One region of the uncultured Chitinibacter sp. genome, then DNA from elsewhere that is predicted to be linked to it. Evidence: predicted binding sites of a transcription regulator. Region 1 holds the regulator's gene; the other holds the start of a gene.

The links. The regulator HrcA, encoded in region 1, represses chaperone genes, less so after heat shock. The targets are predictions, from matches to a motif close to ATTAGCACTCGNNNNNNNCGAGTGCTAAT.
Region 2: a site for HrcA is predicted at 13,616-13,644, ahead of rpoH (RNA polymerase sigma factor RpoH). Genes of this name have one in related genera too.

The regions. Positions count from the first base shown of each region.
Region 1 is NZ_CAMFLP010000003.1:60,540-76,327, reverse strand. It holds gene QV747_RS05785 (GyrI-like domain-containing protein) at 1-294, shown strand, start outside; gene mltB (lytic murein transglycosylase B) at 977-2,035, opposite strand; gene hrcA (heat-inducible transcriptional repressor HrcA) at 2,084-3,085, opposite strand; gene QV747_RS05770 (NAD kinase) at 3,209-4,084, shown strand; gene recN (DNA repair protein RecN) at 4,195-5,865, shown strand; gene tadA (tRNA adenosine(34) deaminase TadA) at 5,959-7,260, shown strand; gene QV747_RS05755 (hypothetical protein) at 7,393-7,875, shown strand; gene trpC (indole-3-glycerol phosphate synthase TrpC) at 7,975-8,778, opposite strand; gene QV747_RS05745 (NYN domain-containing protein) at 8,792-9,721, opposite strand; gene QV747_RS05740 (GFA family protein) at 9,745-10,107, opposite strand; gene trpD (anthranilate phosphoribosyltransferase) at 10,107-11,138, opposite strand; gene QV747_RS05730 (VOC family protein) at 11,156-11,704, opposite strand; gene QV747_RS05725 (aminodeoxychorismate/anthranilate synthase component II) at 11,750-12,319, opposite strand; gene trpE (anthranilate synthase component I) at 12,358-13,827, opposite strand; gene cysS (cysteine--tRNA ligase) at 14,118-15,512, shown strand; gene QV747_RS05710 (SPOR domain-containing protein) at 15,599-15,788, opposite strand, start outside.
Region 2 is NZ_CAMFLP010000004.1:188,295-204,082, reverse strand. It holds gene QV747_RS07645 (ATP-binding protein) at 1-3,802, opposite strand, end outside; gene QV747_RS07640 (response regulator) at 3,806-5,344, opposite strand; gene ftsX (permease-like cell division protein FtsX) at 5,486-6,388, opposite strand; gene ftsE (cell division ATP-binding protein FtsE) at 6,399-7,052, opposite strand; gene QV747_RS07625 (GNAT family N-acetyltransferase) at 7,061-7,615, opposite strand; gene ftsY (signal recognition particle-docking protein FtsY) at 7,646-8,878, opposite strand; gene rsmD (16S rRNA (guanine(966)-N(2))-methyltransferase RsmD) at 8,948-9,529, shown strand; gene QV747_RS07610 (YfhL family 4Fe-4S dicluster ferredoxin) at 9,609-9,860, shown strand; gene QV747_RS07605 (hypothetical protein) at 10,000-11,067, shown strand; gene QV747_RS07600 (DedA family protein) at 11,156-11,908, opposite strand; gene QV747_RS07595 (sodium-dependent bicarbonate transport family permease) at 12,102-13,046, shown strand; gene QV747_RS07590 (P-II family nitrogen regulator) at 13,056-13,358, shown strand; gene rpoH (RNA polymerase sigma factor RpoH) at 13,684-14,541, shown strand; gene QV747_RS07580 (hypothetical protein) at 14,687-14,995, shown strand; gene QV747_RS07575 (hypothetical protein) at 15,003-15,173, opposite strand; gene mraZ (division/cell wall cluster transcriptional repressor MraZ) at 15,507-15,788, shown strand, end outside.

The DNA of each region.
Region 1 (15,788 bases):
GGTATTGTTGGCGAGGAGTTACGTTCGGATGCCTGCGTCGAAATTACTGCAGAGGCAACGCTGCCCGCAGATTTACAAAAGACGCAAATTCACGCGGGGCGTTATGCGGTCATCGAACACCGTGGAGCCTACAGCGAATTAGATAGAGCGTACCAATGGCTGATTGGAACTTGGTTGCCGCAAAGTGGTGAAGTTCCGTTGCCACTGCCGGGCATTGAGTTGTATCTAAATGATCCGTGCAATACCGAGCCCAAAGAATTACGTACTGAAATTTGGTTGGCGCTAGCGGATTAGTTCACAAGGGCGTTGTACGTCGTAGTTGCGGAAAAACATTAGGCCGCAAGTATCAAACCAGAGCTGCGTCTTGTTTAGAACGGGTCGGCGGCTGTGCGCCGCGGCACTGACTTTCTTTGCTTCGCCAAAGAAAGTCAGCAAAGAAAGGCGACCCCGCAGCAGCGCGGGCTGCGCCCGTGCCCTCGTTGTGGACAGTCGAGGCGGCGGCTGCGCGACTTGGCCTGCGGCCTTCGAACAGTGCTCGCCGAAACCCCGCCCCGCCTGTTCCTCGCTCGGCGCCGCTGAAGGGGAATCCACCCCCAACTTTACCAGTGCGATAAATACTGGTGGCAGTATTGCGCTGAGGGCATTGCTGGTCTTTGGTTTACTGAATATACCCCTGCATAGCAGCGCCTTTCGGGAGGCTCTTGGCAAGCTTTTTAGCCACAACCTGTTGTGGTCGAAGGAAATTTTGGCGGAAGCTGCGCGACACTGGCACGCAGCGCCGCTGCTAGCCCCATCGGAATACACCCCAATCCGTGGCGCAGGGCGCAGTGCCTGAGTGGCGATGAGGCTATGGGTTTGGGTGGCACTGAGTATTGCCCGCGCTGGCGTACAGCTGGCAGGCTTAGCGCTGGCTGCGCTAGTGGGGTATGGCCCTGCAGGCTTTTTCAGCTAAGCCTTACAGGGCGATGCCCTTGGTTTACTTCTTGCGCGCGCCGGCTTTGGCGGGTTTTTTGGCCGGCGTGGGGGCTGGGGTGGCTTTGACCAGATCATCGCCATTCACATAGGCGGCTTTGATCGCGTCGGCGAGCTTGAGTACCGCGGTGGCGTAGAGCGTGCTCTTGTTGTAGCGGGTGATCACGTAAAAATTATTAAAGCCGAGAAAATGCTGGGTAAAGCCCGGCTCGGTTTCCAGCGTAAACAACACCGCTTGCTGCTTGGTGTTGATCTCATCGATCGGCGCCACGCCTTTGGCGATCAGCTCATCCACCGTGTAGTGCAGATTAAATTTATCGGCCACCAGCTGGCTGGGGTCGCCGTTAAAATTCACCGCCACCAGCGTATCGCCGCGATCTTGCCAGCCATGCTGATTTAAGTAATTGGCCACGCTGGCCAGCGCATCGCCCGGGTTGTTCCAGATATCGTGGTGGCCGTCTTTGTCCCAATCTTGCGCCCATTTGCGAAACGAAGAGGGCATAAACTGCGGCCAGCCCATGGCGCCGGCGTAGCTGCCTTTAAAGCTCAGCGGGTCTTCTTTTTCTTCACGCGCCAGCAAAAATAGCTGGGTGAGCTCGCCGCGGAAATACTCGGCCCGGCGCGGGTAATTAAACGCGATGGTGGCGAGCGCATCGGCCACGCGGAACGAGCCGGTGTAGCGGCCGTAATTGGTTTCGGCGCCCAAAATCGCCAGCAAGACTTCCGGGGCCACTTGATATTTGCGGCTCACATCGCCGATCAGGATGGCATTCTCGCGCCAGAAGCGCGCGCCATTGTTGATGCGAGTTTTATTCACAAAATTGGCTTCAAATTCATGCCAGGGGCGGCTGGTGGAGGGCTTGTCCAAAATCGCCAGGATATTGGGTTTGAGCTCCACCTGCTGCAGCCAGCCGGCCAGCTCATCGGGGCTAAAGCCATGCTGTTGGGCGGTTTGCTGGATGTAATCTTGCACATCGGGGCGGGTGACCAGCTCATCATCGGCGCTGGCATACGGCAGGGTGGCCAGCAGCAGGCTGGCAAGGGCGGTGCGAAGGAAAGACATGAGCAATTCTTGGTTAGTGGCGCCGCGGGCGCCGGTTTGGGGCCCGCGCTAGGGGTTGGATAGCGCGGTCGTCAGTAATTTGGCGGTGATATCCACGATGGGGATCACCCGTTCATAGGCCATGCGGGTGGGGCCGATCACGCCCAGCGTGCCGACGACTTCGCCATTGACCTGATACGGGGCGGTAATCACCGAGCATTCATCCAGCGGGGCAATGCCGGCTTCGGCGCCAATATAAATCTGTACGCCGTCGGCGCGGTGGCCTTGCTCCAGCAATTGCAGTAGGGCGGTTTTCTGCTCGAAAAGTTCAAACAGCTGGCGCATGCGCTGCATATCGCCCGAGAAATCATGCAGCCCCAGCAGCTGATGCTCGCCGGCGATCACCATGTGTTCGCTTTGCAAGCCATGGCTCATGGCTACGGCGGCGTTCATCAGGCTGGTGAGGTCTTGCTTCACGCGGATGACGTCGCTTTGCAGCCAGCTCAGCAAATTTGCAAGGGTTTTGCCGCCGCAATGCTCGTTTAAGAGCTGCGCCGCGGTGGCCAACTCGGTGGGGCTAAAGTGCCGCTCGGTTTGCACAATACGGTTTTGCACATCGCCATCGCTGGTCACCAAAATCAGCAGCACGCGCTTTTCGGCCAGCGGCAGAAATTCGATTTGCTTGAGCGTGAGCTCGCTGCGCTTGGGCGTCATCACCACGCCGGCAAAATTGGTCAGCTGCGATAAAAGCTGCGAGGCGGCCTGAATGCTGTGCTGCGGGTTGTCGTTCGGTAGGGCGTTGATCTGCACATGGCCCAGCGGCTGCACCGCCAGCAAGGTATCGACAAACAGTCGGTAGCCTTGCGCGGTGGGAATGCGGCCGGCCGAGGTATGCGGACTGGCCACCAGGCCCAGCGTTTCCAGCTCGGCCATCACATTGCGGATGGTGGCGCTGCTGACTTCCAGGCCGGAAAACTGCGACAAAGCCTTCGAGCCGACAGGCTGGCCTTCGGCGATATAACGCTCGACGAGCGTTTTAAGCAAAATCTGTGAGCGGTCGTTCAGAAGCATGGCACGGCTAGAGTCACAAAACGGCAGATTGGACGGCAACAACAGCGCACAGGCGCGCGTCAGGCTGGATTTTACCTGCTCTTCGGTGTATTAATGCGGCTGACGCACCAAATATTCAAGATTATGCACAGCCTATTTAAAACCATCGCCCTCGTTGGCCGCCTGAATACCCCTGCGCTCGGCGAGCCGATTTTGCGCTTGGCGCGCCTGTTGGATGAGGGCGGGGTAAAGGTGCTGATCGAGCAGGACATCGCCCGCGAACACAGCATCGAGCATTATCAGCGCGTTGAACGCGGCCATATCGGCAAGCTGGCCGATCTGGTGATTGTGATGGGTGGCGACGGTACCATGCTGTCGGTGGCGCGTTTATTGGCTCCCTATCGCATACCCCTTATGGGTATCAATCAGGGCCGGCTGGGCTTTATGACCGATCTGCCGCTGCATGAAATGGAAACCGCCGTGCCCAATATGCTGGCCGGCCAGTTTATCCCCGAAGAGCGCATCTTGCTGGAGGCCAGCATTTTGCGCGACGGGCAAACGGTGAATACCTCGCTAGCGTTCAACGACGTGGTGTTTAGCCGCGGCTCGATCGGCTCGATGATCGAATTCGAGATTTTTGTTGATAATCAGTTTGTGTACAGCCAGCGCTCGGATGGCTTGGTGGTCTCTACACCCACCGGCTCTACCGCCTATGCGCTGGCCTCGGGCGGCCCGATTTTGCATCCGGCCTTGCCGGCCATTACGCTGGTGCCGATCTGCCCACAATCATTATCCAATCGGCCGATTGTGGTGTCGGAAAACGCCCAAGTCGCGTTTTTGCTCACCCGCGGGCAGGATGCGCGGGTGTATTTTGATAACCAATCGGATTTTGAATTGCGCGAGATGGATCGGGTGCTGATCCGCCGCTACACCAATTCGCTGCGCATCCTGCACCCGCATGGCTACAGCTATTACGATATGCTGCGCGCCAAACTGCGCTGGGGCGAGAAGCTGCTGTAATTCATCACGCGTGGTTGCGGCGAAAGCCCCACAGCCGCGCGTTTGCCTCTTGTCCTGCCCGGCATCTTGCCCTAAAGTGAACGCTCGTTCTGTTTGTGCCGGGTACTGCCATGCTCTCTGCTTTGCATTTACGTGATTTCGTGATCGTTCGCGAGCTAGATCTGGATTTCGCCAGCGGATTAACCGTGCTCACCGGTGAGACCGGCGCGGGTAAATCCATCATCATCGATGCGCTGGGCTTGTTGCTGGGCGAGCGCACTGATGCGGGCGTGGTGCGCCACGGGGCCGAGCGCACCGAAATCAGCGCCGAATTCAATATCAGCGCCCTCGCGAAAACCAGCGCCTGGCTGGCTGAACAGGGCTTTAGCGATGAAGGCGAGCTGCTGCTGATTCGCCGCATTATCGATGCCAGCGGCAAATCGCGCGCGTTTATCAATGGCAGCCCCGGCACGCTGGCGCAGCTGAAAAGCCTGGGAGAAGGGCTGGTGGATATTCATGGCCAGCATGCGCATCAATCGCTATTGCGCCACGAAGCACAGCGCGAGCTGGTGGATGCCTACGCGGGCGCCACCGAGCTGGTGCGGCAGGTGAGCCAGCGTTATCAGCATTGGCACGCGCTGGCCAATGAGCTGCAATCGGCCGAGCAAAATGCCGAGCGCTTTGAAGCCGAGCGCGAGCGCCTGCAATGGCAAATCGATGAAATCAGCCAGCTGGCGCTGCAAGAGGGCGAATGGGCCGAGCTACAGGCCGAGCATAAACGCCTGCACCACGCTGCCAGCCTGATTGATGGGGTGCAATATGGCCTGACTTCTTTATCGGATGGCGACGAAAACTGCCAGAGCTGGCTCGCCACGGTGGCGCATCAGCTGGGCAAGCTAGCCGATTTTGATCCATCGATTCACGATACGCTGGAGCAGCTGGCCGGCGCCGAGGCGCAACTGGCCGAAGCGGTGAGTAGCTTGCGCCAATACGCCGATAAGCTGGAATTAGACCCGGAGCGCCTCGGGGAAGTGGAAGCGCGCATGGATGCCATTTACCGCGCCGGGCGCAAATACCGGATTGACCCCAGCTTGCTACCCGAACAGCTGGCCGATTGGCAAGCTCGGCTGGCCGAGCTGGGTGGCGAAGAAGGGCTGGATGCGCTGCGCAAACAAGTCGTGCAGGCCGAACAAGATTACCGCCGCCCGGCCGAGCAGCTCTCGGCCAAACGCGCCAAGGCGGCCAAGCAGCTGTCTAAATTAGTGAGCGAGCAGATGCAAACGCTGGCGCTGGCCGGTAGCCGCTGCGAAGTGGTGTTGCTGCCGCAAACCCAGCCGGCAGCCTTTGGCCTTGAGCAAATCGAGCTGCAAACGGCCAATCACCCGGCATCCCCCTTGCGGCCGATGGCCAAAGTGGCCTCGGGCGGTGAGCTGTCGCGCATTAGCTTGGCGCTGCAAGTGGTAACTAGCCAGGTGGCGAATGTCCCGACCCTGATTTTCGATGAAGTGGATGTCGGTATCGGCGGACGGGTGGCCGAGATTGTCGGGCGCTTGCTGTCAGAACTCGGGCAGAGCCGGCAAGTGCTGTGTATTACCCACCTGCCGCAAGTGGCCGCCTGCGGCCGCACGCATCTGCAGGTCGCCAAAGCCCAAGCCAAAGATGGCGTGCGCAGCAGCATCAGCCAGCTGAGCCACGCCGAGCGGATCGAAGAAATCGCCCGCATGCTGGGCGGGCTGGAAATCACCGACACCACTCGCCAGCACGCGGCCGAAATGCTGGGGCAGGTGGCCGTCGCGGGCTAAGCGCCTGCTGGAGCGTGGCCGCATCTAGCGGCCAGCACAGCGCAACGGCGCATTTGCGGTATCATGGTCGGCCTGATTTCAAGGGCTGACCAGATGGCCGCGCACGATAAACCCACACTGACTTCCCCCAACCCGCAGGCGGATGCTGCATTTATGCAGGCCGCGCTGGCGCAGGCGGCCCAAGCGGCGCAGCGCGGTGAGGTGCCAGTGGGCGCGGTGGTGGTGTATCGGGGCGAGGTGATTGCCGCCGCGCATAATCAGCCGCTGGCGCTGAACGACCCGAGCGCCCATGCAGAAATGCTGGCGCTGCGCGCCGCGGCCAAGCAGCTGGGCAATTATCGCCTGAGCGAATGCGAGCTTTTTGTGACGCTGGAGCCCTGCATTATGTGTGCTGGCGCCATCTTGCACGCCCGCGTGCGGCGGGTGGTGTATGCCACTGCCGATGCCAAAACCGGCGCGGCCGGCAGCGTCATCAACCCTTTTGCCAGCCCGCAGCTCAATCATCACACCTGTATCCAAGCTGGCCCCGGCGGCGCCGAGTCGGCCGCCTTGCTGGGTGAATTTTTCCGCCAGCAACGCGCCAGCCAGCGCGCCGCGCGCGCCCGCCCGCAGGCTCAGGTGCCGGGCTTGGCCAATTTGCGTGATTTAGGCGGGCTCAAAACAGCAGATGGCCGGCAGATTCGTGCCGGGCTGCTGTTTCGCAGCGAGCAGCTACAGGCCGTTGACCCAGCCTGCGCTGAATTCGCCGCGCTGCAAATCCGCTCGATTTGGGATTTGCGCTCAGCCGCCGAGCGAGCACAGACGCCTAATCCGCACTTTAGTGGCGTGAGCGACACCCATTGCGATGTTTTGGCGGCCACCGCGCAAGCCACGGCCTGCAGCGTGCCGCAATTACTGGCGCAACCTGCGCAGCTCGAAGCGTTACTGGGCGAGGGCCGCGCGGCGGCCATGATGCATGACTTGTATCGCGAGCTCGTTGCCAACCCGGCGGTGCAGCGGGTATATGCCCAGTGGCTAACTGATTTGAGCCTTGGTGGGCAATACCCCGCCTTAGTGCATTGCACTGCCGGCAAAGATCGCACCGGCTGGGCCATGGTGTTGCTGCTCTCGGCGCTGGGCGTGCCGCATGAAAGTATTCTGCGGGATTATCTACTGAGCGATGCCGCCATCCGCGGCAAATACGCCCCGCTGATTGCGCAGGCCTGCGCCGCAGGGGCCAGCAGCGAGACGCTGACGGCCATTCTGGGCGTACAGGGCGCCTATCTGAAAACCGCTATGCACGAAGTAAAAAAGCAGGCCGGCAACATGCCGCGCTATCTGCGTGAAGTGCTGGGCTTGTCGAGCGCCACCATCACCGCTTTGCAAGCGCAACTCCTGCAGCCGGCTGACCGCTAATCGCGGCCTAGGCTGAAACCAGCCTGATACCCAACGACTGTTTTGCCGCTGATCAACCGCTCGGCCACATTGGGCTGGGCGAGAGTACCGATCTTCGCTAAGGCAGAGCATGTCTATTGTTGGAGTAACATCATGCCGCGCACCTTACTGACAATGCTGGTGCTGTGTTTAAGCAGCCAGCTCTATGCCGCTGGCGCCGATGATCCACCCGGCGACGATTCCGCCACCCGTACCGCCGGCACTGTAAAGCCTAGCGATGATCCGGTTAGCCATGATGCTAATGACGATCATGGCGGCCTGCGCACCAAAACTGCCACCAGCGAAGACAGCAGCAGCCACCGCAGTGGCGCCGACGATGGCGGGGTGAGCCACAGTAGTCGCAGCGACAGTACGGGCAAAACAGCCAGCGGTGAGAGTAGCGGCAAAAGTGGTAGCGGCGACAGCGGCAAAGGCAGCGGCAGTAATAGTGGGAGCAGTAGTAGTAGCGGCAGCAGCCAAGGGGGCAAAAGCGGAGGTGAGGGCGGCAGTAAAGGCGGTGGCGACAGTGGCGGGAAAGGGGGCGGCGATGGTGGTGGTAAAGGCGGGGGTAAAAGTGGCGGTAGCGGCAAAGGCTAAGTGCGATTTTCGCCGCCTTTGCTAATGCCAATTGAGGGTATTGCTCTGCAGGCAATCAATAACAATGCCTTTAGAGCAATACCCTTGGTAGAGCGAGTATTAGCCGTAAACCGGATCAAACAAGCCAGCCAGGCCCGCGCCCGGTGATGGCTGGCGCATAAACGCTTCGCCCACCAGATAGGTGTGTACATTGTGATCGCGCATCAATTGCACGTCAGCCGCGGTGTGAATACCACTCTCGCACACGGCAATGCGGCCATCGGCCACGATTTGTGGCAATAGATCGATGGTGGTTTGCAGGCTCACTTCAAAAGTGCGCAAATTGCGGTTATTCACGCCCAGCAGCGGGGTTTTGAGCGTGAGCGCGGCATCTAGCTCTTGCGCATTGTGCACTTCCACCAGCACCGCCATGCCCAGGCTGTGCGCCAGCGCTTCAAAATCCTGCATCTGTTTTACATCCAGCTCCGCGGCGATCAGCAAAATGCAGTCCGCACCCCAGGCGCGCGCCTCGTAAAACTGATATTCATCGACCATAAAGTCTTTGCGCAGCGCCGGCAGCGTGCAGGCCGCACGGGCGGCTTTCAGGTAATCGGAGTGGCCCTGGAAATACTGCACATCGGTCAGCACCGACAAACACGCCGCGCCATGGGCGGCGTAATCTGGGGCGATCTCGGCCGGCACAAACGGATCGCGCATCACGCCTTTGGATGGGCTGGCTTTTTTGATTTCAGCAATCACGCCCGCTTTACCGGCTGCATGCTTGGCCTGAATCGCGCCCACAAAGTTGCGCAGATCACGGTTGGCCTCGGCTTGGGCACGGATTTCTGCAAGCGGGATGAGTTTTTTCGCGGCAGCCACTTCTTCAAACTTGGTGGCCCAGATTTTTTTCAGGATGTCGGACATTTTATTTCCAATGCTAGTTGCTTAATGCGACTTTTACAGCTTTCCCATTTTTCTCGTGTGGGTCTGTGCTTTGAGGTTTTGGTTTAAGGCTTGTCTCAAAAGTTACTTTGTCTTTGACCTTGATAGGTTTTGAACGATCATCGGGAATTATATTTGTGCGTAGAAAGTAATAATCGCCATCATCGCTGTCAATAAAACCATAATGCCCAATTATTCGCTTTATAGTTCCTGTCTGCCGTGTAGAAAAAGACTGTGCAACTTTTCTTACTCGATAGTTTGGTGGTGTTCTTGTATCTGGCTTAACTTCGAAGTCACTTTCGCATGATTTGACTAATGCGAGAAGAGTGCTGCAATTATAATCTTGCAATGAGAAGGCGGGGTCCATTTTACGAATCTGAGACCCAAGCGCACTTAGCGATAACCAGCCATCCTCATCGAAGTTGCTATTCATGTATGCCGATGAAATTAGCGTGGCTGCACTGTAATCTTTCTCTGTGATAGCTTCAGTAGGCTCCGAAAGATTGTCTGTATAAACAAAGTGATTACATGAATTAATAAATATTGCTTTGGTGTTTTGTCTTCGACCAACTCCAAGAACATACATGCCATGTTCACGTAATCGGAGTGCTAGCGAGTAAAAATCTGAATCGCTAGAGACAATTGCAAAAGCATTGAAATTCTTATTCGGGCTGGCCACTAGCTCGATTGCATCCATGACCATCGAGCCATCGGTTGCCTGTTCGCCATGGCGAAACTGTTGAAATGTCCGGATGGGAGTTTCTCGTAATAGCTCTTTCCATGAGCCCATATTTTGAGCGGTCCAATCACCGTAAACCCGTTTTAGGACAATATCACCAATCTTGTTGATTTCATTGATGATAGAATTTAGTAGTTTTGGTGAGATGTTGTCACCATCAATGAAAACTGCAAATTTATAGTTCACAGATAATCCTCATCTATCTGGGCTTATAAACTACGGCCGTCGAAGACTTCAACGGGCATAGTCAGGGGCTCTAGACCATCGATACAGCCCACATTCACGCGGTAATACCCAGCCTTGCGCAAGGTTTGGTGGAATGGATAAATCCCGCATACCTTGCAGAAATAATGTTTCGCCACGCCTGTACCGAATTGATACACGCTCAATTGCTCGGCGCCGGCTTCGATCACTAATTCTTCCGGTGAATAAATATACGGCGTCATCAGCGCACCTTTGCGCTGGCAGATTGAGCAATTGCAGCGCACGCCCGAGCTGATTTCGGGCGAGCTGATGCGGAACTTCACCGCGCCGCAATGGCAGCTGCCGTGGTAAGTGCGCCGGTTTTCCATTACTTGGCTAGGCCTTGTGTGAACGACACGAGCGCATCAAGTTTGGCTTTGGCGGCGCCGCTGGCCAGGGCTTCGTGCGCGGCGTTGATGCCGTCTTCGAGCGTTACCGCCAAATTGGCAGCGTAGATCGCGGCACCGGCATTTAGCAGCACGATATCGCGACAAGGGCCGCTGAGGCTGCCAGCCAAAATGCCTTCGATAATGGCTTTGGATTCTTGCGCGGTGCCAGCGTACAGCGCTTTGCTGTCGGCCAGACTAAAGCCGAGATCACGAGGATCGAATTCGTATTCAACGATGTCGCCATCTTTCAGTTCGGCAATCATGGTCGGGGTGCTGATCGAGATCTCATCCAGCCCATCTTTGCCGTGCACAATCAGCACATGCTTAGAGCCCAGTTGCTTGAGCACCCGCGCTTGAATACCGACCAGATCCGGGTGGAATACGCCCATCACCTGATTATCCGCACCTGCTGGGTTGGTGAGCGGGCCAAGGATATTAAAGATGGTGCGCACGCCCAGCTCTTTGCGCACTGGCGCGACGTATTTCATCGCACTGTGATGGTTAGGCGCGAACATAAAGCCAAGGCCGACCTGATCAATACACTGGCCAACTTGTTCGGCGGTGAGGTTCAGATTCACGCCAAACGCTTCGAGTACATCGGCCGAGCCAGAGCTCGACGACACCGAACGGCCACCATGTTTGGCCACTTTCGCCCCCGCCGCGGCGGCTACGAAGGCCGAGCAAGTCGAGATATTAAACGTATGCGCGCCATCGCCGCCGGTGCCACAGGTGTCGACCAAGTGCCGGCCATCTTGCACCGCCACTTTGGTCGAAAATTCGCGCATCACGGTCGCAGCGGCGGCGATTTCAGATACGCTTTCTACTTTGGTGCGCAGGCCCATTAGTAGGGCGGCGATTTGCGCTGGGGTCATTTCGCCCGACATGATTTGCCGCATCAGGTGCAGCATTTCATCGTAAAACAGCTCGTTATTGTCGATCAGGCGATTCAGTGCGGTTTGGATGGTGATCATAATGCTTCCGGCAGTTTTTATTGTTGGACTTCAATGGCAATCGTAGCTTGATCCCATTGTTGAGCAGCTTGGGCGATCTTTTCAAGACGGGGGGAGTGCTCGGGTTCCGCTAGGTTGGCAATTTCGAAAATCACACCCGTTTGGTCTTGTTCAGTCGCAAAATAAAGTAACTCGACACCGGAGCTACTAATTTTACCGGCTTGAGCAACTTGATAGCCTTGCGTAATCAGTGCCGTTTTTCTTTGCTCAAATTCAGTTCGACTCAACCAAGCGGCTATATGTTGCAGCCCTCCAGTCGGTTGACGCTGGAGAAATTCTAAAAAAATGCTTGGCTGCATATCGTGTTGCTCAATCAGTTCAATTTGCAGCGCCCCTGAATTGGCGAGCGCGATACTAATGACAGGAGATGCGCTTGCTTTGCCTCGATACTCGAAGTTATCAAGTTGAATTTTGCGTTTGATAAAGAATGGTCCAATCCCAAGTGTGGTGGCCCAATATTGCATGGCACTATCAATATTGGGGACAACAAAGGCGATTTGACGAATCTCTCCAAATTGTTGGCTCATCGCGTTCTCTAAGCAGAAAAACGGCCGCACTAAGCGGCCAATCGGTTAAGCAAATTCACGCAAGAAATTCTCGAGCATTTTATGCCCGTGTTCGGTCAGGATCGATTCGGGGTGAAATTGTACGCCCTCGATCGCCAAAGTTTTGTGGCGCACGCCCATGATTTCGCCATCTTCCGTCCACGCGGTGACTTCTAAGCAATCAGGTAGCGATTCGCGCTCGATCGCTAGCGAGTGATAACGCGTAACGGTTACAGGGGAGGGTATGTCTCTGAACATCCCGATATTGTTATGGATAACGGGGGATACCTTGCCATGCATCAGTGTTTTGGCGTGGATAATCTTGCCGCCAAAGGCTTCACCAATCGATTGATGCCCCAAGCACACGCCCATAATCGGCAGCTTGCCAGCGAAATGCTTGATAGCCGGTACCGAAATGCCGGCTTCCAGTGGCGAGCATGGGCCGGGTGAAATTACCAGGTATTTCGGATTCATCGCCTCGATTTGTTCGATGCTGATTTCATCGTTGCGATGCACGTGCACGTCTTGGCCGAGCTCACCGAAATACTGCACGAGGTTGTAGGTAAAGCTGTCGTAGTTATCGATCATTAAAAGCATGATTTAATCCTTTATCGCAGATGGCAGTGGCGGGGCGCTTAGGCGTCCAGGCCTTGGCTAGCAAGCTCGGCGGCGCGCAGTACGGCGCGGGCTTTATTGAGCGTTTCCTGCCATTCGCTCTGCGGGACTGAGTCGGCCACGATGCCGGCGCCCGCTTGCATATAGAGGGTTTGGTTTTTAACCACCGCGGTGCGCAGCGCAATCGCCACATCCATATCACCGTTAAAGCCCAAATAGCCAACCGCGCCAGAATACACGCCACGCTTGGTCGGCTCGAGCTCGTCAATGATTTCCATTGCCCGAACTTTTGGCGCGCCCGATACGGTGCCCGCCGGGAAAGTAGCTTTCAGTACGTCAATTGCGGTTTGCTGCGGTTTGAGTTTGCCTTCCACGCTCGACACGATGTGCATCACGTGCGAATAGCGCTCAACGACCATTTTGTCGACCAACTTCACCGAGCCGGTTTGCGCCACGCGGCCAGCGTCGTTGCGGCCTAAGTCGATCAGCATGACGTGTTCGGCGATTTCTTTTTCATCGGCCAGCAGCTCGGCTTCGAGCGCCAGATCGTGTTCGCGATCTTTGCCGCGCGGGCGGGTACCAGCAATCGGGCGCACGGTGACGGTATCGTCTTCTAGGCGCACCAAGATTTCGGGTGAGGCGCCAACAATATGCATATCGCCAAAATCGTAATAGAACATATACGGCGATGGATTAATGCTGCGCAGAGAGCGGTACAGTGACATGGCCGAGGCATTAAATGGCGCGCTCATACGCTGCGCCAGCACCACCTGCATCACATCGCCGTCTTTGATGTATTCCTTGGCTTTCAGTACTGCATCTTTAAATGGCTGCTCGCCAAATTCGGATACCGGCTCGCCAGCGCTGGCGACGGGCAGCGAGAACGGAATCTGCGCTGGCTCGCGCAATTTCAGGCGCAGCGCCAGTAAGCGCTCTTCAGCTACCTGATAGGCATTGTCTTGGCTTGGGTCGGCGTACACAACGAGGTAAAGCTTGCCCGATAGATTGTCGACCACGACGATCTCTTCGGATAGCAAGAGCTGAATATCCGGCGCGCCAATGGGGTCGGGCTTCGGGCATTCAGCCAGCTTACGCTCGATATAGCGAATGGTTTCATAACCAAAATAGCCGACTAAACCGCCCAGAAAGCGCGGCAAGCCTTTGGTTGACGGTGCTTTGAAGCGGGCCTGATAAGCTTCAATGTAATCGAGCGGGTTGCCGCTATGGGTTTCGATCACGCGATCGTCGTGAATCAGCTCGGTGGTTTGGCCACAGACTTTGATGCGGGTACGGGCCGGCAGGCCAATAAAAGAATAGCGGCCAAAGCGCTCGCCACCGACCACGGATTCCAGCAGGTAAGAGTAAGGGCGGTTGGCGAGCTTCAAATACACCGACAGCGGGGTGTCGAGGTCAGCAAATAATTCAGAAATCAGCGGAATGCGGTTATAGCCTTGGGCCGCCAAGGCGTGAAATTCTTCACGAGTCAGCATGGGACTTCTCTCCAGATGGAAAAATCAGAATGAACGAGGTGTGGGCGCGCTTAGCGACGCCATCGCCATTCCAGCCAGAGATCAGTACAGTAAAAAGCCATGATGACAGGGGATCGAGGCCGATCCAATCAGGTAGGAAACAGCATCGATTGTGCGGGAACTACCCGCTAGCGTCAAATGTAAACGGGGTTTTCCCGTATGGCCGTGGTGCGGGTTCACTTTTCTTGCAAGCGGCGGCGGCAGCTTTGGTAGAATCGGTGTTTTAGTCCTGCAGAAAATGTGAAACCACGATGCTGACACTGTTCAATTCTCTTGCCCGCGAAAAACAGGAATTCAAACCGATTACCCCCGGACACGTAAATATGTATGTCTGTGGGATGACGGTGTACGACTACTGTCATATCGGGCATGCGCGGATGGTGGTGGTGTTTGATGTGGTGGCGCGTTGGTTGCGCGCTTCTGGCTATCACGTAAATTACGTGCGCAATATCACGGATATTGATGACAAGATCATCAAGCGTGCGGTGGAAAACGGCGAATCGATTCAAAGTCTCACCGCTCGCTTTATCGACGCAATGAACGAAGATTTTGCGGCGCTGGGTATTCAGCGCCCGGATCACGAGCCCCGCGCGACTGAGCACGTGGACGGCATGCAGGCGATTATCCGCAAGCTGTTTGACAATGGTTTGGCTTATCACGCCCCCAATGGCGATGTGTATTACTCGGTGAAAGACTTTGCCGGCTATGGCAAATTGTCGCGCAAAGATTTTGACGAGCAGCGCGCGGGCGAGCGGGTCGAGGTCGACCCGAATAAACGTGATCCACGCGATTTTGTGTTGTGGAAAGCGGCCAAAGCCGATGAGCCGGCCGAAGTGAAGTGGGAGTCGCCTTGGGGGGCGGGCCGCCCGGGTTGGCATATCGAATGCTCGGCCATGAGCTGCCATCATTTGGGCGAACATTTTGATATTCACGGTGGCGGCGAAGATTTGCAGTTCCCGCACCATGAAAACGAAATCGCCCAATCCGAAGGGGCACATGGCCATCAGTATGTGAATTACTGGCTGCACAATGGCTTTATCAATGTCGATAACGAGAAAATGTCCAAGAGCTTGGGCAATTTCTTCATCATTCGCGATGTGCTGCAGCAGTTTGATCCCGAAGTGTTGCGTTTCTTTATTCTGCGCGCACATTACCGCAGCCCGCTGAACTACAGCGATGTGCATCTGAATGACGCCAAAAATGCGCTAACCCGCCTATATACCGCGCTTAAAGCGGTGGCACCAGCTAAGGTGGCAATTGATTGGCAAGATCCGTTAGCGGCGCGCTTTAAGGCGGCGATGGACGACGATTTTGCGACGACCGAGGCAGTCGCGGTGCTGTTTGAATTGGCGGCTGAAGCCAATAAGCACGCCGGTACCGAGTTGGGTGCGCAAAAGGCGGGGCTGCTCAAAGCCTTGGGCGGCGTGCTGGGATTGCTGCAGCGCGATCCACAAGCTTTCCTGCAAGCCGATGTGGGTGCAGTAGGCGAGTGGACTGCGGAGAAAATTGAAGCGGCGATTGTGGCGCGACGTGAAGCACGGGCGGCCAAAAACTGGGCAGAGGGTGATCGCATTCGCGATCAGCTGGCGGCCGCCGGGATTGTGCTGGAAGACAAAGCCGGCGAAACCACTTGGCGCCGGACTTGATCGGCCTAGGTGTGCAATAAAAAAACCGCCCGTTGGGGCGGTTTTTTTATTAGTGGTGGCGCAGGCGCGGCAGGAAAATGTCGCGCTTATTCGGTTTTAACCACGGGCGTAATGCCCATGGCTTTGAGTTTGCGTACCGCGGCTTCGGCTTCGGCCTTGTTTTTGAAGGGGCCAATTTGTACGCGGGTTTCGAGGTACGCCGGAATGCCCGCCTGCTGCAGCTGGCCGAGTAGTTTTTCCGCATTGTTCGAGAGCAGAAACACGCCGGCTTGCACG
Region 2 (15,788 bases), on a different contig from region 1:
GGGCAAAGGCGGCGCTAGCGCGGCGATCATTGCTTTCGAGCCACAGCTGCAGTATTTCCAGCTCATTCAGTAGCTCGGCTGGGCTGAGTAGTGGGGCGGTGGCCTCGGTGGGGCTGGTTGGCGCCGGTAGCTTGGCCTGAATTTCGGTGCAGGTGCTGCTTAGCGCCTTGGCCAATTCAGCCAGTAGCGCCTCAGTGGCGGTAGGCTGCGGGGCGGCGGGAGCGCAGGCGTTTTCCAGCTCGGCCGCCAGCGTGGGAATACGCTGCAGCCCCAGATTGCCGGCGACGCCTTTCAGCGTATGCGCTAGCCGCTGCGCACTGGCCCAATCGGCGCTGGCGATGTGGGTGGCGAGCGTGGCCGCAGCCTGTTGATAGTTACGAGCGAAATCGCCCAGCAGGCGGTTGAGGGTGTCGGCCTTATTGGCTAGCCGGCGCAGCGCCTGCGGGTAATCGAGGCATTGCCATTGGTTGGCTTCGGGGGTATTGCTCTGTGGTTCATAATTTTCAATATCTACAGCCGTATACCTCAGGTATTTGCTCAGCGTTTGGGCCAGCTGCTGCGGGTCAATCGGTTTGCTGAGGTAATCATTCATACCGGCGGCGCGCACCGCAGCCTGATCTTCGGCGCTGGTGTTGGCGGTCATGGCAATAATCGGCAGCGTGGCCAGCGCCGGCAAGCGGCGAATGGCGCGCGTGGCGGCATAGCCATCCAGCCGCGGCATTTGAATATCCATCAAGACCAAGGCATGGGCTGCTGGCGCGGCGCTCAGTTGCTCTAGCGCGGCCTGGCCATCACCGGCCACGCAAGCTTGCAGGCCCAGCTCGGCTAATAATTCACAGGCAATCTGCTGATTGATGGTGTTGTCTTCTACCACCAGCACACTGGCGGGGGTAAAACGCAGCGTAGGGGCGCTTGGCGTAATGTCTTGGGCTTCGCCTCGCCAAGCTGCGGGCAAGTAGGGCGCCGCAATAGCGCGCGCACCTAGCGCCTGCCAAGCTGGCCAATCTTCGGCGGCCGGCTCACCCAACAGACATAGCTCGGCCGCGGGCTGCGCCGCTCGCAGCTGGCGGGCGGTGGCTAGCAGGCTGGTCGCTGGCGCAAACAGTATATCCAGCAAATAGCACTCACTCGGCCCGATCGGGCTGTCGTCAATGATTTGCTGGAACGTCGTTGCCAGGCAGTAGCGCTGGGCCAGCTGCGCGAGCCCCGTATGCCGGCTTAATAGAGTGACATGGCCGCGCGTGGGCGGCTGAATGGGCGGCTGAATGGGCGCGGCGCAGGCGCTGAGCCGCACCTTAAAACGAAATACACTGCCTTGCTCGGGGGTACTTTCGACGCTGATTTCGCCCGCCATCAGCTGCACCAGTCGCTGCGCAATACTCAGCCCCAGACCGGTGCCGCCATATTGGCGGGTGGTCGAGCTATCGGCCTGCGTGAAGGGCTGAAACAGCCGCGCCAGCTGCTCGGGCTGCATGCCCACGCCGGTATCGCGCACAGCGGCGCTGAGCCAGCAAGCATCCCCTTCCTGAATTGCCTGCAAGTGCAGACTCACTTCGCCATGGGCGGTGAATTTGATCGCGTTATTGAGTAGATTGATCAGCACTTGCCCCAGCCGCAGCGGATCGCCTTGCCACTGCTCCGGCAGTGTGGGGGGCAGATCAAACCAATAGTGCAGGCCTTTTTCTTGCGCCCGCCCGGCCGTGACTGTCGCAACCTGGGCGAGCACATCGTTTAACGAAAAGGGGATCTGCTCTAAAGTGAGCCGATCAGCTTCGATCTTCGAGAAATCGAGCAGGTCATTAATCAGGCTGAGCAATACCTGGCCGGCATGACTGATTTTGTTTAGGTAATCGTGCTGGCGCGGATTGTCGCTGTGTTTCGCGGCCAGATGCGCCAGACCGAGTACGGCATTCAGTGGAGTGCGGATCTCGTGGCTGATATTGGCCAGAAAGCGAGATTTGGCCTCGGTGGCGGCTTCGGCTGTGTGGCGGGCTTGCTCCAGCGCGGCGGCTTGCTCTACCGCGCGGGTGATATCCATAAAAAAGCCATTCCAGTAATCTTGCCCATCGGCGCCACGCGCCGGCACACCTACGGTGCGAATGTGATGCAGCTCGCCCGCCAGCAGCACGGTATGTTGCACATCTGCGGTTCGCCGCTCGGCAATGGCCGCGCGGATTTCGCTACGGGCCTGCTGCATCTCCGCCAGCGGCACATGCCGCCAGCGCTGTGCCGGATCGGCGTAGATTTCCTGCAGACTCACGCCAAATAGCTCGGCGGTTTTGGCGCTGAGGAAGGTAAATTCGCCAGCTTCCCCTTGCTGGCGATATTGAAATACCGCCAGCGGCAGGGTGTTGGATAAATCCACAATCTGCTGTCGCGCCAATTCGGCGGCTTGTTTGGCATTGGCCAGCGCCGTTTGCTGCGCCAGCTGCTCGCTGATGTCGCGCGAGGTGACGAGCACGCTTTGCACCTGCCCGTGCGCATTCAGCTCGGGCGTGAGCATCCATTCACGCCAGTGCTCGGCCAGGCCATAAGCAAAGCTGCGGCGCAGTGGTTGCGCCAGCTGGCTCACACTGGCAATCGCGGCTTCACGCTCGGCCGCTTCGCTGGCGCTAAAGCCCAAATCGGCCAACCGACAGCTACTAACCTCGCGCGGAGGTTGCCGCAATTGGCGAAACAGCGCCGGGCTGGCATACAGCAGCCGGCCATCGGGGGTAAAGCGCATGATCACATCCGAGGCATTTTCGGCCAGAGTGCGAAACGCGGTTTCCCGCTCCTGCAATTGCCGCGCGGCGGCGGCTTGCTCGTCCTGATGGCGCTGTTGCAGCGCTCGCCAGCGCTGGCGGGCATACAGCAGCAGGCTCGCCACCAAGACCAGAATGCTAGCCAGGCTCGCTAACGGTAGCCAATGCCACCAGGGCGAGAGCTGGCTGCGATCTTGTAGCACCATCACTTTCCATGTTCCGCGCGGGTCGGGCCAGCTAAGTTGGGATTCCGCCACCATATAGCGCATGCCACCCAGCCGCAGCTCGCCCGCGCCCGCTGGCGCCCAATCCAGCAGGCTGGGCGGGGTATTGCCCAGCAAGGCATCAAATTGATGCAGCTGGCGCAAAGCCAGTAAATCATCGGCGGCGAGCGGCTTTAGCCACTGAAATAAATCTCCGGGTTGGCTGCTGCCAAAAATTAGCCCATCGGGCGAAAGTAGCCAGGCACGCGAGCCGTGCTTGCGCAGCAGCCCATCAATAAAGTCACCGCCCATTTTGATGACCAGCACGCCTTGCGGATAGTGTGGCACTTGCGGCAACCACACTGGGGCCGCGAAGTAGAGACCGCGCTCATGCGAATGAATGCCAATGGCCGGATAAATATGCGCTTCACCGCGCATGGCTTGCTGCCAGTACGGGCGCTGCCCCAGCTGTTCGCCCAGCAGCAGCTGGCGGTTTTGGTTGTCGGTGTAGGCCAGTACCTGGCCGGTGCCGCTCAGTAGGTAGGTGCTCTCAGCGCCAAATTGCCGCAACACATGCTGGCTATCTTCGACTAGGCGCGCCATGGCGCTCGCCTCGCCCAGTAGGCTGCCGCGTACACTGGCCGAGGTGCGGCCCATTAGCTGGGCAGCACCCAATACGCGCCCTTCGCTGGTATTGGAGCGAATCTCTAACGCCAGATCATGCGCCAGCAATTGCAAATGGGTTTGTTGGGACGCCTGCTGCTGTGCCGCCTGCCAGTGCACTGTGGCCCAGCCCGCGAGCCCCGCGAGCAGTAGGCTCAATAGCCACCAGCGCCAAGCAAAGCGGGCCTGCATGGCTTAGTCTGCCTGCCGCGGCAGACGCAGCGTAAGGGTGGTGCCGGTGTCGTCATCGGTCTGCATCTCTAGGCCGCCATGCTGGGCCTCGGCATACAGCCGGGCAGTGTAGGTGCCGATGCCATTACCCTTGGCTTTGCCAGCGGTGACATATTTCTCGAAAAAACGCTGGCGGATCGCCATGGGCACCGCGCCCTGATTGTGAATGGCCAGCTGAATGTCTTTCTGACCCACGGTGGCCGAGCAATGAATCTGGCTGCCTTCGGGGGCTGCCTCGGCGGCGTTTTTCAGTAGATTGGACAGAATCCTCAGGCTTAGGCCGGTATTGCCCAACACATTTAAAGGCTGCTCACCCAGGCCGGTGAGATCCATGCTGATTTTGCCAGCAAAGGCGAGCTCAACCTCGGCGGCCACGCGGCGCACCTGCTCGCCCAGCTCGAATACCTCGGCATCGAGCAGATAGCTGCCGGTTTCCATCCGTAATAAATCGAGGGTGCGGTCAATTTGCTCTAGCGCGGCATGCGTGGCATTGGTGGCCAGCCGTACCAATTTTTGCTGGCTACTGGTGAGGCCATCGGTGAGTAATTGCTCGGTGGCTTGCAGTACCGCGCTGAGCGGGCTTTTCAGATCGTGTTTATTGAGCTGTTCTACTTCCTCGCGTAAGCGGGCGTCTTCTTCCAGGCGGGCTGATTGCAGCTGCAGATTGCTCACAGCTTTGGCTAGACGCAGCTGGGTGCGCACACGTGCGCGCAAAATGGTGGGGTGAAAAGGCTTCACCACATAATCGACCGCGCCCATTTCCAGCCCCTTAGCAACATCATCCGGCTGATCTTTGGCGGTCATAAAGATAATCGGAATTTGGCGGGTGGCTGGGTCGGCCTGCAGTGCCTGACACACGGCATAGCCATCGGGCTCGGGCATCATCACATCGAGCAGAATCAGATCGGGCGGGGTGGCGCCGCGGGCGAGCTCCAGGGCTTTGGTTCCGCTTAAGGCCACTTGCAGCTGGTAATCATCTTCCAGCACCGTGGCGGCGGCTTCGATATTGTCTTTGGCGTCATCCACAATCAGGATGCTGGCGCGGCGGGTTTCCTGCTCGAGATTGAGTTCGCCAATCAGGGGGCGGCGGCTGGCGGGTTGAGGGCGAGCCGGCGCCGAGCGTTTGCCCAGCAGCATGCGGTGCATGCGGTTGGCAAAATGTTGGGTGGTAAAGGGTTTGATCAGGTAATCGGTAACGCCGTTTTCCAGCGCGGCCTCAATGCTGCTGCGCGTGGCATTGGCGGTGATCAGCATAAACGGGATATGCGCGGTGCCCGGCTGATTGCGAACCCATTGCAGCAGCTCCAGCCCGTCCATGCCGGGCATATTCCAGTCACTGATAATGCAGTTGATGGGCTGCTTTTTGAGGATCTGCAGCGCCTCGCGGCCGCTGCTGGCTTGCTCAATGCCGGTAAAGCCCTGCTCTGACAGAATGCTTTTTAGGGTTTGCCGGAAGGTGGTTTGATCATCAACGATCAGCACATTTTCTTTGCGGAGCGCCACGCGGTTGCCTCATCCAAACAATCATATTCCTGCTTGGATTATGCGTGGCACGGCAAGCCCTTGCCAAACAAAACGCCCCATTCACCAGCGCCTGTTGTAAAGCGCGGTGGGATGGGGCGTACGATTGGGCGCTATGTGGCTTTAACGGTATTGACGCAGATGGCGCCACACCGCCAGCAAGGCGCCAAGCAGGCACAGCGTGGCGACAATGCCGCAGACTGCGGCAATAGTCAGCAGATCAGGTGTTTGTAGCGCAAATTGCTGGCCATAGGACTGCGCCAGTGCATTAATGGCCGGATTCAGATGCCCGATCACGCCCCAAACAATGCCGGTGGCCACCAGCCCACCCAGAATACCCTGCAGCAGCGCGCTGTGGATAAAAGGGCGGCGGATAAAGGCATCGGTGGCGCCGATCAGTTTCGCCACTTCGATTTCATCTTTGCGGGTCAGGATCTGCATACGGATCGCATTGCCGGTAATCAGTACCAAGGCAGCACCGAGCATGCCGGCAACAACCTCAAATACGTTCGCCCCCAGCTGGGTAATGCGCGCCAAGCGGCGAGCCCATTCGGCATCCAGCTGCACTTCTTCCACGCCAGTGTGGCCGCTGAGCTCTTTTTGCAATGCTTCCAGCGCGGCCGGATCAACGCTTTTCGGTTGCAGTACAAAGGCATCGGGCAAGGGGTTATCTACCAGCCCAGCCAGCAAATCGGCATTGCCAAAGCTGCCTTGCAAGCTTTTGAGTGCTTCATCTTTCGGCGTGAAAGTGAGCTTGGCGATGCGCGGGTCGGCTTTGAGCTGCTGCTGCAGGGCACTAACTTGCGCGGGCTCGGCGCTGGGCGCCATAAAGATCGAAATCTGTGGCTCGATGCTGATATGTTGGCTGATCTGCCCAACGCTATTCACGATCAGCCACAGGGCGAGTGGAAAAGCGGCGGTGATGCCAATCACCAGCAGATTCAGCAGGCTGCCGATGGGCTGGCGCACCAGCGCCCCGATCGAGCGAGTAAAAGCTTGTAGGTGAGAGCGGAACCAGGCTGTCATTGTGTGTCCCTCAAGCGGTAAATTGGCCGTTTTTCAGGCGCAGAATGCGGCGGCCATAGTCGGCCATCAGGCTTTCATCGTGGGCCGAGATCACCAATGTGACACCCACCTGATGGAAGGATTTGAACAGCTCCAGAATATCGTGCGCGTAATCGCGATCGAGATTGGCGGTGGGCTCATCAGCCAGCAAAATCGACGGACGATGCACAACTGCGCGGGCAATACACAGGCGCTGCTGCTCGCCACCCGAGAGCGAAATCGGGTTGAGTTTTTCTTTGCCGGCGAGGCCGACTTTATCCAGCGCGGCCAATACGCGGCGGCGGCCTTCCTGATGATCAAAACCGATGATATCCAGCGGCAGGCGCACATTATCAAAGACGCTGCGGTCGTACAGAATTTTGTGATCCTGAAAAATCAGGCCAATATGCCGGCGCACAAAAGGCAGCGAGGCGCGGCTCATCCGCGCCAGATTTTGCCCATTCAGCAATACCGCCCCGGCGGTGGGCTTTTCGATGCCGGCCATTAATTTGAGTAGCGTCGATTTACCCGCGCCAGAGTGGCCGGCCAGAAACACCAGCTCGCCGCTGGGGATTTCGAAGCTCAGATTCTTGATGGCATCAAAACCACCCGGATAGCTTTTGCTAACTTGCTGAAACTGAATCATACAAATCCTCAATTAAAACTGGGGTCAGCTCGACTGCTATCCCAATGTCCATCTAGATGATAAAACATCAGCTCAACGCCTGCGCCCTCACGCCCCTCGCCAAAATACTGCCCTTTAGGCTGAAACCCCAGCTTTTCCAACACGCGACCACTACGAGGATTGCTGACTAAATGCTCGGCATAAAAATACTGTGGGGCTTGTGCCTGTCGGCAGTAAGCGATGGCGGTCCGAGCGGCTTCAGTGGCGTAACCTTGCCCCCAGAATGCCTGGCCAAACCAATAACCTAATTCGGTGTGTTGCGGCTGGTAGACCAGCCCGACACACCCAATCAAGTTGCCGCTGCCGCGTAAAGTGACCGCAAAGACATCTTCAACCCGATCCCGGCTGGCTTGCGCTTGCCAGGCGAGAAACTCTTGCGCCATTGTTAAATCATAAGGATGCGGAACCCGGCGGGTATTGCCCGCAACCGCCCATTCACCCGCAAGTTCAGCAATATACGGGGCATCCGTATCTTGCAGCGGCCGTAGAATTAGCCGGGCGGTGGTGAGGGTAGGCAGTTGCATCCGCGGGTGTTTTAAACTGGGCTGAAACGGCTATTCAAACAGCGCGTCGATGTAATCTTTCGCCACAAACGGGCGCAGATCATCAATGCCTTCACCCACGCCAATAAAGCGCAGCGGTACTGGGCGGTTTTTGGCAATGGCGGCGATCACGCCACCTTTGGCCGTGCCATCCAGCTTGGTGAGCACCAGCCCAGTCAGACCCAGCGCATCATCAAAAGCCTTGGTTTGCGCCAGCGCATTCTGGCCGGTATTGGCATCGAGCACCAACAGCACTTCGTGCGGGCCAGTCGGCTCGGCTTTTTGCACCACACGTTTTACTTTTTTGATTTCTTCCATCAGATGGAGTTGGGTGGGCAGGCGGCCGGCGGTGTCAACGATTACCACGTCAATGCTGCGCGCTTTGGCGGCGTTAACCGCGTCAAAGGCCACGGCGGCGGCGTCGCCCGACTCCTGGGCTATCACATGCACGCCATTGCGCTCACCCCACACCACCAGCTGTTCGCGTGCGGCGGCGCGGAATGTATCGCCAGCAGCCAGCAGCACCGATTTGCCTTGGCTTTGGAAATACTTGGCCAGCTTGCCGATCGAGGTGGTTTTGCCGGCGCCATTCACGCCCGCCACCATCAAGATAAACGGCTTGTGCCCGCTGACATCGAGCGGGATTTGCAGCGGCTGGATCAGCTCGGTGAGGCTGTCTTTCAGCGCGCCTTTGAGCTCGGCCGCGTCTTTCAGGCCCTTGAGCGACACGCGATCGCGCACGTCATTCAGCAAATGCTGGGTGGCATCGACACCCATATCGGCCGTGAGCAAGACGGTTTCCAGCTCGTCATACAGATCGTCATCGATCTTGCCGCCGCCAAACACGCTGGCTAGGCTTTTGCCGAGTTTGTCGCGGGTTTTCGCCAGGCCCAGCTTCAGGCGTTCGGTCCACGAGAGCTTGGGTTTTTCTTGTGGCTGCGCCACTGGGGCCAGTTGGGCGGGATCGCTCTCGATGTATGCGTCTGCAGTTTGCGTAGTAGCTGCTTCTGCAGGCGATACCTCGGCAGGGTATTCTGGGGCTGCGCTGAGCGCAGGCGCCGCCGGCTCGGTGTGCTCGACGGCGGCAGGGGGCAAGGGCTCGCTGGCGGCCGCTGGCGGGCTAATCGGCTCGGCCGCGCTCGGGTTCAGCGTCGGGCTGTCCGCCGCGGGCGTGGTGGTGTCCGGGGCCGGTGAAGTCGTTACCGGGGTGTCGGCCGGCTTCTTTTTACGAAAAAAACTAAACATGGTGTTGGCTTGATTCCTGCAAATCGCGGAAAATACGAATCTATTTGCGAGATTTTAACTGGAGCAGCCGTGTCCGCACAGCACAAAAATCAGGTGCGTATTATTGGCGGCCAATACCGGCGCCGTATCCTGAAGTTTCCCGATTCACTGGGCCTGCGCCCCACCCCCGACCGCGTGCGCGAAACGCTGTTCAACTGGCTGGGGCAAGACCTCACGGGCTGGCACTGTCTGGATCTGTTTGCCGGCAGCGGCGGGCTGGGTTTTGAAGCCGCCAGCCGCCATGCCAAACAAGTGGTGATGGTAGAGATGGCCCGGCCGGTGTATCAGGCCTTGCAGTCCAGCCAGCAAACGCTGGGTGCGCGCGAGATTCAGCTATTGAACGCCGATGCGCAGCGCTTTTTAAGCCAGAATCGGCAAGCTTTTGATCTGGTGTTTCTTGATCCACCCTTTGCCAGCACCTTGCTGGCCGATACATTGGCGCTGTTGCCGCCCCATCTGAGCGAGCGGGCGCGGGTGTATATTGAATGCGAAACGCTGCCCGATTTAAGCGGCTGGGAGATCTTGCGCGAAGGCAAAGCCGGCACGGTGCGGTATGCTTTACTCTGCCGTGCGGCGGCTGGGGATGCAGAAAACAGCACTGAATCTGCATAGGAAAGTTGTTCTTCCCGCATGAAAGTGGGAGAATTCCGCATATCTAGTTTTTCGATTGTTTTGTTAAGGATTATCTGTCATGGCTCTGATGATTACGGACGAGTGCATCAACTGCGATGTATGCGAACCAGAATGCCCCAATAGCGCGATTTCTCAAGGCGAAGAAATCTATGTGATCGATCCGAACCTGTGTACCGAGTGCGTGGGTCACTATGATGAGCCACAGTGCCAGCAAGTTTGCCCAGTGGACTGTATCCCGCTCAATCCGGAACACAAAGAAAGCAAAGAAGAGCTGATGCAAAAGTACATGATCATCTCTGGTCAAGCCTGATTGAGCACCCTATGCAGCTGACAAGCGGGCTTTATGCCCGCTTTTTTGTCGCCTTATAATTCAGTAAGCACTAATATTTTAATAAAAAAGCAGTAAGGCGGGGAGATCGTGCGTCAGTCTCGCCCGTGAGGAGGCAGCAATGGGTCACTACAATGTCCGCAATCAGGTCATCGAACTATTAGATATCGCACAAACGCTGGTGCATTCCAGCCCGGCACAAGCCGTTGAATTGGCCAATCAGGCCGCCGACCGGGCGCAAGCCCTGGGCTATGGGGAGTTAGAGGCGCAAGCCTGGCTCACCCGCTTGCAAGCCTACCGCGCCCAACCGCGCACCACCCTCGATCAAATCGAAGTCACTGCCCTGCAGGCGATTGACCTCACCCGTGCCGCCGGGCAAACCGCAGGCTGGGTCGAGGCGATGAACTGCTACAGCGACATCATGTATGGCATTGGCCAATATGATGTGGCCATGAGCTACTGGCTGCAGCTCTTAGAGGCCGGGATCGATCAAGATTTACCGCTGGCGCGCGCCTATGGCTATATCGGCGTCGGCAAGCTTTTTTGGACTTTTGAAGACCCGAGCTCCAGCCTGCAATACACCGATAAAGCCAGCGAAGCTTTGCAGGCGGTGGCGCTGATCAATCCGAAAGTCTGTTTGCTGATCAATCAGGCCTCGTATTGCTATCAACATCGCGATTACCCGGGCGCGCATGGCTATCTGGATCAGGCCGAAGCCTTGTTGCAGGATGTGGCCTTTTGCGAGTACGAGCCGGAAATCTACTACTACCGCGGCTATTTGCTGCGTGCGGCGGGCGATTTGCGCGGGGCGCAAGAGCAATTCAAACGCGCGCTACTGCTCAATGCCCACAGTAGTAATTTCTGGGGCAAATCAGTCACCATGATTGGCTTGGGTGAGGTTTCGCTGGATCTGCATGAGCCGCATAAAGCGATGTACTTTATGCAGCAGGCGCTAGAGATCGCCAGTGCTACCCCGAATTCCTACCGCTATATCGTGATGCAAGCGCATCATGGGCTGGCGCGCTGCTATCAGGCGCTGGGGCAAACCGAGCGCGAATTCCGCCACTGGACTTTGCATTTCGATTTGGCTGATGAGCTACTCAATCAGGTGATGAACAAACGCCTGGCCGCATTCAAGCGCAACTCGCTGCAGCTGCGGGTGCATGAGCTGGAGCAGTTGGTGGCCTAAGCGCAAGCAGGTGCGTTTTTGATTTGATAAAGGGGTATTTTATTGTGGGCCATATAAACCATGGCTCGCAGGAAAATACCCCCTGTTGTTAGCTCATTACTGCCCACAGCCGCGCGCCGTAGGGGCCGGCCTGCGGGTGAGTGAGCAGCAGCCAACCTAAGCCGATCACCGCCAAGCCGCTACTTGGTGTGCCCCAGCGCAGGTGGCGGGGCAGGGCTTGCCAGCGGCCGTGCTGCCAAAGCTGTAGCCCGCTTTGCCAGTTCAGCCAAATGGCCAGCGCCACGGCGCACAAAGCTGCCGTGAGGAGCGCTGGAAAGCCTACTAGCCCTTGTTCGGCCAGCCCAACACTGGCGCCTGCCAAAATCCCCGGCAATAGAAATGCAGGTGTCCACAGCAGGCAGGCCACCACGCACGCCGGGGCAAAGCGCCGGCGGGGCATGGCTAGCATGCCGGCCACCAGCGGCAGCACTGGGCGGGTGGGGCCGATAAAGCGCCCGGCAAAAACCCCCACCGGGCCATGTTGGCGCAATACCATTTTGGCCTGCACCAGCAATTTGCGTTGCTGTTGCAAGATCGGTAACCGCTGCAGCCACTGCCGGTGGCGATAGCCCAGCCAGTACGACACTCCGTCGCCAATCAGGGCGGCCACGAAACCCACCGCGCAGGCGGCCCAGAAATCCATTTTGCCCTGACCGATCATCGCACCCATGGCCAGCATTAGCACCGTGCCTGGGATCAGCAGACCTAGAATGGCGGTGGACTCGGCCAACACCAGCACAAAAAGTAAAACCAAGGCGTAATCTTGGGCCTGTTGCAGCAGTAGGGTTAGCCAGTCGCTCATCGGGTGGTCTGCAGTAGAAAAATCGCAGTTTGGAGAGCGCAGGCAGGGAAAGGTTCCATGCGGTATTCATTTGACATGAAATGTATTTTTACTACGTAGCTTTAAACAAAACCACATTGTTTTTAGGCGTTTTTTCTTGGGGTGAAATGTAGTAAATTCGCACCCATATCTAAAAAAGGTGAAATAAATCTACATGCAGATGGATCCGGTAGTGCTCTTTTTCCTGCTCGGCCTGTTGGCCGGTTTGGCGAAGTCCGATTTAAAGCTGCCCAGCGCGCTGTACGACACCTTGTCGGTGTTTCTGCTGCTGGCCATCGGGATTAAAGGCGGGCTGGAGCTCGCAAAACAACCCTTTCTGCAAGTGCTGCCGCAGGCTTTGCTGGTGCTGGCGATGGGGTTTGTGATTCCGCTCTTGGTGTACCCGGTATTGCGGCTGAAATTTAGTCAGGTGGATGCCGCCAGTATGTCGGCCCATTATGGCTCGGTATCGGTGGTGACCTATGCCGTGGGCGTCGCCTATCTCTCGCGGCTGGGGGTGAGTCACGAATCACAAACCACATTGTTTCTGGTCTTGTTGGAAATGCCGGCGCTGATTGTCGGGGTGATTCTGGCGCGGCAGGGTGCGAATCAGGCCGGCAAAGGCAGTGGCCACGGCTGGGGCAAATTGCTGCATGAAGTACTGCTGGGCAAGAGTATTGTGCTGCTGATGGGCGGCTTGCTGATTGGCCTTTTGGCTGGCCCAGAAGGCATTAAGCCGCTGGATCGGCTGTATCTGGATTTATTCAAGCCCGTGCTGACCTTGTTCTTGCTCGAGATGGGCCTGGTGGTGGCAGGGAAATTTGGCGCGCTGCGCCAGCAAGGCTGGTTTATCCTGCTGGCCGGCATTGGCTTGCCGCTGTGCCTGAGCTGGATCGGCATTGGCGTGGGGCATTTGCTGGGCTTGTCGGTGGGCGGCGTAACCCTGCTGGCGCTGTTGGCCGCATCGGCCAGTTATATTGCCGCGCCAGCCGCCATGCGGATGGCCGTGCCGCAGGCCAACCCGGCGCTGTCGCTGGGCGCGGCGCTGGGGATTACCTTTCCATTTAACTTATTAATCGGCGTTCCGCTGTATTACCAATTTGCCCATTGGGTAGCCTAAGGAGTCATGATGCAGTTTCATTCTAAATCCATGCTGACCATCGTGACCGAAGCGCTGCTGGAAAATGATCTGGTTGAATTATTTGAGGCGCGCAAAATTCGCGGCTGGACCATCGTGGCGGCTCGCGGCAAGGGCGCTCACGGCGAAAAGCGCGGCAGCTTTGATGCTAACGAGAATATCCAGATCGAGCTGATCGCCAGTACCGCCACGGCCGAAGCCTTGGCCGAGGAAATCCAGCTGGAATACGGCCAGCACTACGCGCTGGTGCAGTGGCTGTCTGAGGTGCGCGTGCTGCGGGCGGATAAGTTTTAAATTTGCCTTGGGGTATTTCCTTCTAGCTCTTTTATTTAAAGGCTTGTAGAGCAATACCCCTTTACTTGATTGTTTGAGTTTGCTGCGCTCGGGTCGCTTCAGTGAGCTGTGGGCTGGGCGCTAGCGCAATGAGGCCCTGACCGTTAGGCTTAATTCCCGCTCCTGCCATCCCGATTGGCGCAAGCTATCAATCAGATAGTAATAATTACCGTGCATGCTAAGCGGGCATGTGATTGAATCAGTGAACTTCTTGCACCATTAGCACTCCCATGGTATGAGTGCTAATATTGCAGTAACCGAATGAATTTCATCAGGAGATCTAACCATGAGCACAGCCCTGGCGCTACCGACTCTAGCGGTCGGCGATAGTATCGAGCGCTATGTTCAGCGAGTTAACGCATTTCCGATGCTCACGCCGGAAGAAGAATACGATCTGGCTAGCCGCCATCAAGAGCAAAATGACCTCGAGGCAGCCCGCCAGCTCGTGCTCTCGCACTTGCGCGTGGTGGTGTCGATTGCCCGCGGTTATAGCGGTTATGGCCTGCCGCAAGCCGATCTGATTCAGGAAGGCAATATTGGCTTGATGAAAGCTGTGAAACGCTTCGAGCCCAGCCGTGGCGTGCGCCTGTACTCTTTTGCCGTGCACTGGATTAAAGCCGAGATTCACGAATACATCCTGCGCAATTGGCGTCTGGTGCGGGTAGCAACCACGAAAGCCCAACGCAAATTGTTTTTTAATCTGCGCTCGATGAAAAGCAGCTTTGCCGCGCTAACGCACAAGCAAGCGCAGGAAATCGCTGACGATTTGGGTGTGAAGCCCGAAGAAGTGCTCGAGATGGAAACCCGCATGAGCGGGCAAGATGTCGCGCTGGTCGCCGATGAAGGCGATGACGAAGGTTTTGCGCCGATCGACTGGCTGGCCGATCATCACAGCGAGCCGACTGCGGTGCTGGCGCGTCAGCATATGGATCGCCTGCAATCGACCGGCATTAGCGCCGCACTGGATACGCTGGATGAGCGTAGCCGCCGGATTATCGAGGCGCGCTGGCTCACCGATGAGGGCGAATCCTCTACGCTGCATGATTTGGCGGCTGAATTTAAAGTCTCGGCCGAGCGAATTCGCCAGATTGAAGCCAAAGCGCTGCAAAAAATGAAGCAGGCTTTGTTGCCAGCAACGGTATAAAGCGCATTTGAATCGATCGGCCGTCCGGCCGATGGTGTAACTAGGGAGCCCGCGGGCTCCCTTTGTTTTGTAAGCTTCATCACTTCAAGAAAATGCGTATTTTGCCGATAATTGGCTAAGTGCTTGAATTGATTTCATAATTTACATGAAGCTAACCTCTGCCTATGTGCGAAATCGCTTTTTCTCTGACATGTCAGTTAAGAAGTATGCCGATTTGCATCCTCATGACCAGCCATTGCCCCCTGATGATTTAAGCGGCGCAGCGGTGGGCGAGCTGTTGCCCAGTTCTGGTGGTTGGAACGGCATTGAGCGGCGTGCCGGCGAGCGCCGGCAGATTGAGCGCCGCCAACAGCGCGGCGCAACCCCGCTCGATACCCGCACCGAAGAGCGGCGGCGGCAAGGGCGGCGGCTGACCGATCGGCCGCAATGGGTCTTTATACCCTGTAAAATCTGACCCCGACTTAGTGCGACCAGAAGTGCAAGCCCAGTCCCAGGGTGGCGGCCACTAACAGCACGATGGCACTGGTGCGGGCGGTATGCCGAATGGCCGCGCGGTTGGGGCGGACGAAGTGACGCCACACCATCAGTACAATTAAACCGAGCAGCAAGAGCGAGAAAAGGCGACCGTTCATCGGGGAAAGCGCGTCCTAAATGTAAGAATAAGGGAAAACGAGGCGGTTTTTGGTAAGCTTGGTCAGAAGACAGGAACTTACTTAAAGTAATACTTTAACTTTTGAATGTTTCTTATTGATTTGATATGAAATGATTTTTTCTAAAAATTAAATCTAAATCATTGTATCAAAACAGAAAAACGCCCGACGCAACTTGTGTCGGGTTTTTTTTTCCTCTATAGTGGGGCGCAGTGGGAGAAAGTGGGTAAAAGTGCATTTTTCGGGCAGAAAACGCACGCTTAGTCACTCCGAGTGGTGATCAATTCCGGGCACATTGCGCAAGGCTATTTGTTCATGTTTGGTGGTGTTTCGTCTTTAAACCTCGACAGCAAAGGGCGGTTGGCCATTCCGGCTAAGCACCGTGACGCCCTGTTGTCGCGGGCTCAGGGCAAACTGGTGATCACCATCGAGCCGGCAGGTTGCTTGCTGATTTATCCGGAACCGGACTGGATTCCAGTGCGGGATCAGCTCAATCAACTCTCAGGCGTGCATATGCCAATTCGCCGTTTGATTGTCGGTCATGCGGAAGAGCTGGATATGGATGCGGCTGGACGGGTGTTGATTCCGCCCACATTA